2 regions of the Jeotgalibaca sp. A127 genome follow, and region 1 is predicted to be linked to the other one. Evidence: a T-box and tRNA genes for the amino acid it is inferred to sense, from the RefSeq annotation. Region 1 holds a T-box; the other holds one or more tRNA genes.

Region 1 (3,853 bases):
CGTTACTTTTTTAATGGTTTGGTGGTAAACCTTATCCAGTTCGCCACGGTTCACTTTAGTAATGCGGTCACGAACATTGCCTTCTTCATCGATGATTAAACGCCATGCCCGATCCAGGAAACGACGGCTTGCTTCAATCCCTTTTTCGCTCCAAGCTGTACTTGCATCCAGTGGTCCCATAAACATTTCATATAGACGTAACGTATCTGCACCATATGCTTCCACGATATCATCAGGATTTACTACGTTCCCTTTAGATTTAGACATTTTTTCGTTGTTTTCACCCAGAATCATCCCTTGGTTGAACAATTTTTGGAAGGGTTCTTTTGTTTTTACGATGCCTAGGTCATAAAGGAATTTATGCCAGAAACGCGCGTACAACAAGTGAAGTACCGCGTGCTCTGCTCCACCAATATACAAATCAACATTTTGCCAGTATTCCATCGCATCTTCTCCAACCAACGCCTCTTCGTTGTGTGGGTCCATGAAACGCAAGAAGTACCATGAGCTACCTGCCCATTGAGGCATCGTATTTGTATCACGACGACCTTTCAAACCTGTTTCTGGATCGGTGACATTAACCCAATCAGAAATGTTTGCCAACGGAGATTCCCCCGTACCACTTGGCTTGATTTTATCCGTTTTTGGAAGTAGCAATGGCAATTCTTCTTCAGGAACAGTTGTCGTTGTTCCATCTTCCCAGTGAATAACAGGAATTGGCTCACCCCAATAACGTTGACGGGCAAATAGCCAGTCACGCAGACGGTAAGAAACTACGGATTCCCCTACGCCTTCTTTTACTAACCATTCATTCATTTGGCTAATTGCCGTTTCTTTATCCAATCCATTCAAAAATTCAGAGTTGATATGTGGACCATCACCTACAAATGCTTGTTCAGAAACATTGCCACCTTCCAAAACCGCAATGATTTCCAATCCGAATTTTGTTGCAAATTCATAGTCACGTTGGTCATGTGCGGGAACAGCCATAATCGCTCCAGTACCATAAGTAGATAGAACATAATCAGAAATCCAGATAGGCATTTCTTTTCCGTTTACAGGATTGATTGCGTAAGCTCCGGTAAATACTCCTGTTTTTTCTTTTGCCAAGTCTGTACGATCCAAATCACTTTTTGTTGCAATGGAATCAACATAGGCTTTCACTTCCGCCGCTTGTTCTGGGCTCATAATTTCTTGAACCAGTGGTAGTTCTGGTGCCATGACCGCATAAGTTGCTCCAAACAATGTATCCGGACGTGTTGTGAAAACAGTGAATTCCTTGTCAGTGTCCTTAATTTTGAATGTGACATTCGAACCTTCAGAACGTCCAATCCAGTTACGTTGCATATCTTTAATGCTATCTGGCCAGTCTACAAGTTCCAAATCTTCCAGCAAACGCTCTGCGTAGGCAGTAATTTTAAGCATCCATTGACGCATTGGTTTACGATATACTGGGTGGCCCCCACGTTCGCTCACGCCATCAACAACTTCTTCATTCGCCAAAACGGTTCCCAATGCTGGACACCAGTTAACGGAAACTTCTGCTTCATAAGCCAAACCTTTTTCATAAAGTTTAGTAAAAATCCATTGGGTCCATTTATAGTAATCTGGATCTGTCGTATTAATTTCACGATTCCAATCATAACTGAAACCTAGTGATTGAATTTGACGTTTGAACGTTTTGATATTATGCGCTGTAAACTCGGCAGGATCATTTCCTGTATCCAATGCATATTGTTCCGCTGGCAAACCAAATGCATCCCATCCCATTGGATGAAGAACATTAAAACCTTGCGCACGTTTCATCCGAGCGACAATATCTGTGGCAGTGTAGCCTTCAGGATGCCCTACATGCAAACCCTGTCCAGAAGGATAAGGAAACATATCCAAAATATAGTATTTTGGTTTTTCTGAGGGCTGTTCCGTTTTGAATGTTTCATTAGCCTCCCAATATTTTTGCCATTTTTTTTCAATCGTATTGTGATTATAAGACATGACTATTCTCCTTTAGTGATCATTTTCTCAATAAAAAAACCTATAGACTTCCCCCTTTGGAAAGTCTATAGGACGAATTTTCGTGGTACCACCTATAATTAGTTCTCTTCATGCCAATAACGCGACGAGACGGTAATGCTTACTCAAAAAATTCAGCATTACAACTTATAGGTGAGTTCAAAAATGTCATCCATGCATTTTCACCGTCCATGCACTCTCTACAGGAATCAATCTCCTACTAATCCTATTCACAGTTTTTTTATTATTTGCCTTATTTTAGCAGATGAAGCAGGTATTTTCAAGAACCCTTACTTGACCCGTAGATTTTGGCCTGGATAGATTGTATTGCTCGTAATATCGTTCCATTCCATCAGTTGTGTTACAGAGATACCGTTGATGCGAGCGATAGTATAAAGTGTATCTCCAGATTTAACTGCATAACTGGTTGTCGAAACTGCCTTCTCAGCTTTTTCTATTACTGGGGTATTAGCCTTCAACACCAAGCCTTGTCCTACAAAAATAATATCGGAAGATAGATTGTTCCACTCTTTTATTTGTGCAACACTGACGCCGGCATTTGTGGCTACTTTATATAAAGTATCTCCCTGTTTAACCGTATAGTTTTGTCCACTTACTGCAGTTTCCACGGGTTGCTGCTCCACAACGGTAGCTTTATTAGAAAACAGTACTTGACCTGGATAAATGATGTCTGAACTTAACTGATTGACACTTTTTAACTGTGAGACAGTCAATTCCAGTTGAGAAGCAATTTTATAAAGGGTATCTCCATTTTTAACCGTGTAACTGGAAGTCGTTGTTTCTTTTTGAACAGGCGGCGTCACGGGCGTTACAGTCTTATTATCCGTTTCAGTAACTGTAGTGGTCGTTTTACCGGTAACTAAAGTTTGTCCTGGATAGATAATATCCGTTGATAAATTGTTTGTCTTCTTCAATTCTGCCACGGTCACTCCAAACTGAGAAGCAATCTTGAATAAAGAGTCACCCTTTTGAACTGTATAGGATTGTTTGCTTTTTTCTTCTTTAGGGGCAGGCACATTATCCTGCGTTGCTGGAATAGTATTTATTTTCGTAGCTTTCAATTGTTGGCCAGGATAAATCACATCTGATTGTAAGTTGTTCACTGATTTTAGTTCAGCGACAGTTACCCCCAAGTTACTTGCAATTTGGAAAAGTGTGTCACCTTTTTTCACGGTATAATCTGACCCACTAACTATAGGTTTGACTGTTTCTTGCCCAGTCGCCGGTTTAGTCGACGTTGCTTGATTGGAAACTTTAAGTCCTTGTCCCGGATGGATAAAATCACTCTTCAATCCATTCCAATTTTTCAGCTGCGCTACAGTCACATTATATGCCTGACTTATTTTCCATAAAGAATCCCCTGATTTAACTGTATATGTTCCACCGTTAGTTGGTGCAGGCGTTGTTGGTGTTTGCGTTTCAGTTTTAGTATCGGTAACTGGAGTTGGAGCTGGGACTGTGCTTACTTTCAAAGACATACCCGGAAAAATAGTGGCGCTGTTTAATTGGTTCCATTCCATCAATTGAACAACTGAAATTCCATGATTACGAGCAATTCCGTACAATGTATCACCTGATTGAACAACATAACTACCAGTCGGCGCTGGTGTAACTGGTTGGACAGGTGCGGTTTCAACTGCCGTGGATGGCGTGTCATATGTTGCCAGCCCATTGGACTCAATAATGCGATTTAATTTACTTGCATATGCAGTATCTGTCGCATAACGCCCAGTCAAATACTGAGTCGCATCCTGATAAGTTGCAGCATTACTTTTCCAGGCTCCGCTATAATACATGGGGTCCCAATTTGTTCCGTTTC
Region 2 (3,853 bases), on a different contig from region 1:
TTACTGGCCATGCAGAAGGAACGCTATGAGAACGGCGGCTCCTTCGTCAATAAGTTTGGGATGAACTACCTCATCAAAGCGATGAAGTGGGAATTTCCGTTCCTGAAGGAGGCGGAGAGCACCAGCCTCCTGTATGCGTCCGCCGATTTGGCCGACTCCTTCGACCGCTTCTTCCAGAAACAGAACGCCTTCCCCCGCTTCAAGTCACGCAAGCGTCCGAAAAACAGCTACAAATCCAATTGCGTCAACGGGAACATCCAGGTGGTGGATAACCACTATCTGAAACTACCGAAGCTGGGGCTGATGAAGGCCTACGGCCTGGATCGCATCCGCGGAAAAATCAAGAGTGCCGTCATCCGGAAAGAATCGACCGGCAAATATACCGCCTCAATCCTGGTGGAGGAAGAGATGAAGAAGCTGCCCCTCACCGAAAAATCCATTGGTATTGACTTGGGTCTCACACATCTAGCTATCCATTCTGATGGAACAAAGCTTAATAACAAACACTTCGAACGCTCCCTGGCCAAAAAGAAACGAACGTGGGAACGAAAATTAGCCCGCCGCCGTCGGCTTGCTTTGGAAAAGATGGAAGCGCATAAGGAAACGACCGGAGAAGAGTTGGAACTGTCGTCCTTCCGCAACGTCCAGAAGGCGAAAGAGATGGTCGCGAAGTACAACCGCAAAATCCGGAATCAGCGCAACGATTATCTGCACAAGTACACGACCCACCTCGTCCAAAACTACGACACTATCGTCCTGGAGGATTTACGCACCCAAAACATGATGAAGAACCGGAAACTTTCCCGCTCCATCGCGGACGCCAGCTGGGCGATAATCAAGTCCATGCTGGCATACAAGTGCGCGTGGTATGGAAAGAACCTGGTCCTGGTTAACGCGTCTTACACGAGCCAGGATTGTTCTGCCTGCGGGCGTCCGGACGGAAAGAAGCCGCTCCACATCCGCGAATGGACCTGTCCGGGATGCCACGCGCATCACGACCGGGATATCAATGCCGCAAGGAATATCCTTGCCAAAGCGTCCGCCGGACGGTAAACGGCACGAGCCAGGGACTGGCTCTGGTCAAGAGACGTACCCGCTGCCCGTTGGAAACCCATCGGGTAAGGCAGCGTTGTTCCCAGAAGCTCGGGCATTCATGCCCGAGTAGTTCACCTGGGATTTAGAAAGGCTGAATGAAGCATGAATCAAATGATGTTACAACAACTAGTTGAGGATATTTCCTTAAAATATTTTTCCCGTCCGTTTTTACACCAAGCAACTTTCAACCCACGTTTGAAAACGACCGGGGGGCGCTATCTATTACGTAGTCATAATCTCGATTTCAATAAAAGGGTTTGGGAATTATATGGAAGAGAAGAGTTAATTTCTGTTATAAAGCACGAACTTTGTCATTACCATTTACATTTGGAAGGGAAAGGTTATCGTCATAGGGATCAAGATTTTAAGCAGTTATTAGCTGCGACAGGTGGTAGTCGCTACGTGAAGGATTTACGCTCTGAACTTGAAAAAGAAAAATTGCTTCATTATATGTGTTCAGATTGTGGGCAAATGATCCCAAGGAAAAAGAAAATAAATACCGCTAAATATGTATGTGGACGATGCAAAGGAAAGTTGACTTTGAAAATAATGTGAAACATGGGGATGAAGAGGATGGACTATTCCAAAGAAGAGCTGCTCGAAGCAAAAAGACAAATTGCTTCGATATTACATAAATTGAGGGAAACGTTGAAGACACTAAAAGCGAAAGAAAATAGCGAAAGATACAAATCACAAATTACTTTGGCTAAACGGCGAATAACGGCTTTCGAAATAGCAATAGATTTGATCGAGAAGGAATTAAAGACCTAAGGTAACAAAGAAACCAGGAACAGGTTTTGATAACAGTCTGTACAAGACTCTGTAAAATCCAAATAGTTGTGCATTTTTTTACTTACACTGCAATTTTTTTCTAACAGTTTTGTTTTCGCAAACAATTATTTATACAAAAAAAGCCACCCGATTAGGTGGCTTTAATAATTTATCGTATGCGGCCAAGAGGACTTGAACCTCCACGGGGTTGCCCCCACCAGCCCCTCAAGCTGGCGCGTCTGCCATTCCGCCATGACCGCGCAACTATTTCAGTATAGGTCTGAAAACGATTTTTGTCAACACAAAAAAACGTGTTCCAACGATAGTTTGTTGGAACACGGAAAATTTATTAATAGCCTAGTTTCTTCGTTTTAGGCAGGAATAAAGTAGGCGTGGTGCGAACAATGACCAACAATACAACGACTGTAAAAGTAGCTGTAGCAAAGGCACTGGCACCATTCATAACGATTGAATAAAACCAAGGGCTCCATCCTTCTGGTGCGTATTGCCCCCAGAAATAATAACCAGCGATTGTATGCCAGAAGAATCGAGCTGCGGTTCCGACAACAGAAGCGAGAACTATATATAGGCTAGCGCGAAATTTATCATCTGACTGCATCATTTTTTGTGTTTTGCTGGACCAAATTCCGGCAAACCCACTGAATCCGAATGCAACAAAATATTCAATAAAACCTTGCAGAGGAGTCAGGATGTCTGCATTTGCGACAAAAATATGCATGATTCCCCATAGAAAACTTGCTACCATACCGGGAACAAAGCCACGACGTAGGGCATATAAGATTAGTACAGGCTGGCCAACTGTAATAGTGAAGCTCGGACCAATCTCTAGTGGGACGAACGATAACGCCGTAGCTAAGGCTGCCATTATTGTGGCTTCAATCCAGACATTTAAATTTTTTGACATAAAAAAATCTCCTCCTTATTGTAGAATGGAACTAACCTACTACAAAGGAGGAGAAAACAATTATTAACGTGTTCTCAACTCACACAATCCCTACGCTCGCATTAACGAAACAGGTTCAGAGGGTTAGAATTCTCATTCAATCTCAGCCGTTTCCGGCTCCCCTTTGTGATAAGTGTCCTATTCAATTGTATATAGCTTACCATAGCCGATAAAACAATGCAACACAATCGTTTAATCTGTACTATTTTCTAATGTACGATTAAATTTTTCCTCGAAATTTTTTTTCTTGCGGAAATTGATAATAAAGTCGATGAGGGCACCTGTAAATAACCCGATTCCAAAGCCCCAATTTATTTCATTAAATAAATAACCGATGATCAAGCCAGCGAACATCCCGATTGTTGAGAATGTATACGAATTAACGTGTTCAGTTTGTTTAGTTTCTGTCTCTTTTTTATAATTACCCACAGAAGGGTGGATAATAGATGTTTTCGTTTGGATATTTTTTCGTTGGATGTTAGATCCTTTTTTCTTTGCCAAAAAAATCTCATTCCTTTTCTAATGTATTTATTTGCTAGTATAACAAATAAAGTTGCCTTGCCGCAACGTCAGAAAGGAACCTTCCATCTTATTCTTCGCCCGGTTCCATGTCGACTGAATCTTCTTCCTTGAAATCCAATACACCATCTTGAAGCATTTTGAAGGCATCATCTTTAGGTGTATAGCCAATGTCAAAATGCGCCTGGGAAATATCCATGCGCGGGAAGCGATTGTTCGAGACGCCATTGACCAATAAGAAAGGTTCAGCCAATTCGGCTTCCAGGCAGCAATCGATTAGATGGCACATGTCTCTTTTGGACAAATATATGGCAAGTCCGTCCATATCTGTTACACCGGGTTCAATTTTACTATCAAAACCGCCAATTCTGATTCCAATCGCTTCTTGCTTGGAAGTATAGGCATGGAAACTAGCCAATGCTTCCATGTATACTTTTGAAACACCATATGCATCTGCCGGTTTTGGATAATCTGATGTTTTTACTTGAACATTTTTAGGATATC

Evidence for each region. A T-box is a leader RNA that pairs with one kind of tRNA and senses whether it is charged. The one in region 1 lies ahead of leuS (leucine--tRNA ligase), so its partner is inferred to be a tRNA-Leu.
Region 2: it has a tRNA-Leu gene. The T-box ahead of leuS (leucine--tRNA ligase) is inferred to sense a tRNA for this amino acid. The anticodon was not compared.

The regions. Positions count from the first base shown of each region.
Region 1 covers NZ_JBQPRC010000004.1:225,766-229,618, forward strand. The annotation lists gene leuS (leucine--tRNA ligase) at 1-1,995, opposite strand, end outside; T-box leader at 2,061-2,256, opposite strand; gene ACTVAI_RS06680 (LysM peptidoglycan-binding domain-containing protein) at 2,304-3,853, opposite strand, start outside.
Region 2 covers NZ_JBQPRC010000006.1:72-3,924, forward strand. The annotation lists partial or broken gene ACTVAI_RS07375 (RNA-guided endonuclease TnpB family protein) at 1-1,053, shown strand, start outside; gene ACTVAI_RS07380 (SprT family protein) at 1,198-1,650, shown strand; gene ACTVAI_RS07385 (hypothetical protein) at 1,669-1,866, shown strand; tRNA gene ACTVAI_RS07390 (tRNA-Leu) at 2,044-2,126, opposite strand; gene thiT (energy-coupled thiamine transporter ThiT) at 2,216-2,791, opposite strand; TPP riboswitch at 2,862-2,964, opposite strand; gene ACTVAI_RS07400 (hypothetical protein) at 3,023-3,331, opposite strand; gene ACTVAI_RS07405 (NAD-dependent epimerase/dehydratase family protein) at 3,420-3,853, opposite strand, start outside.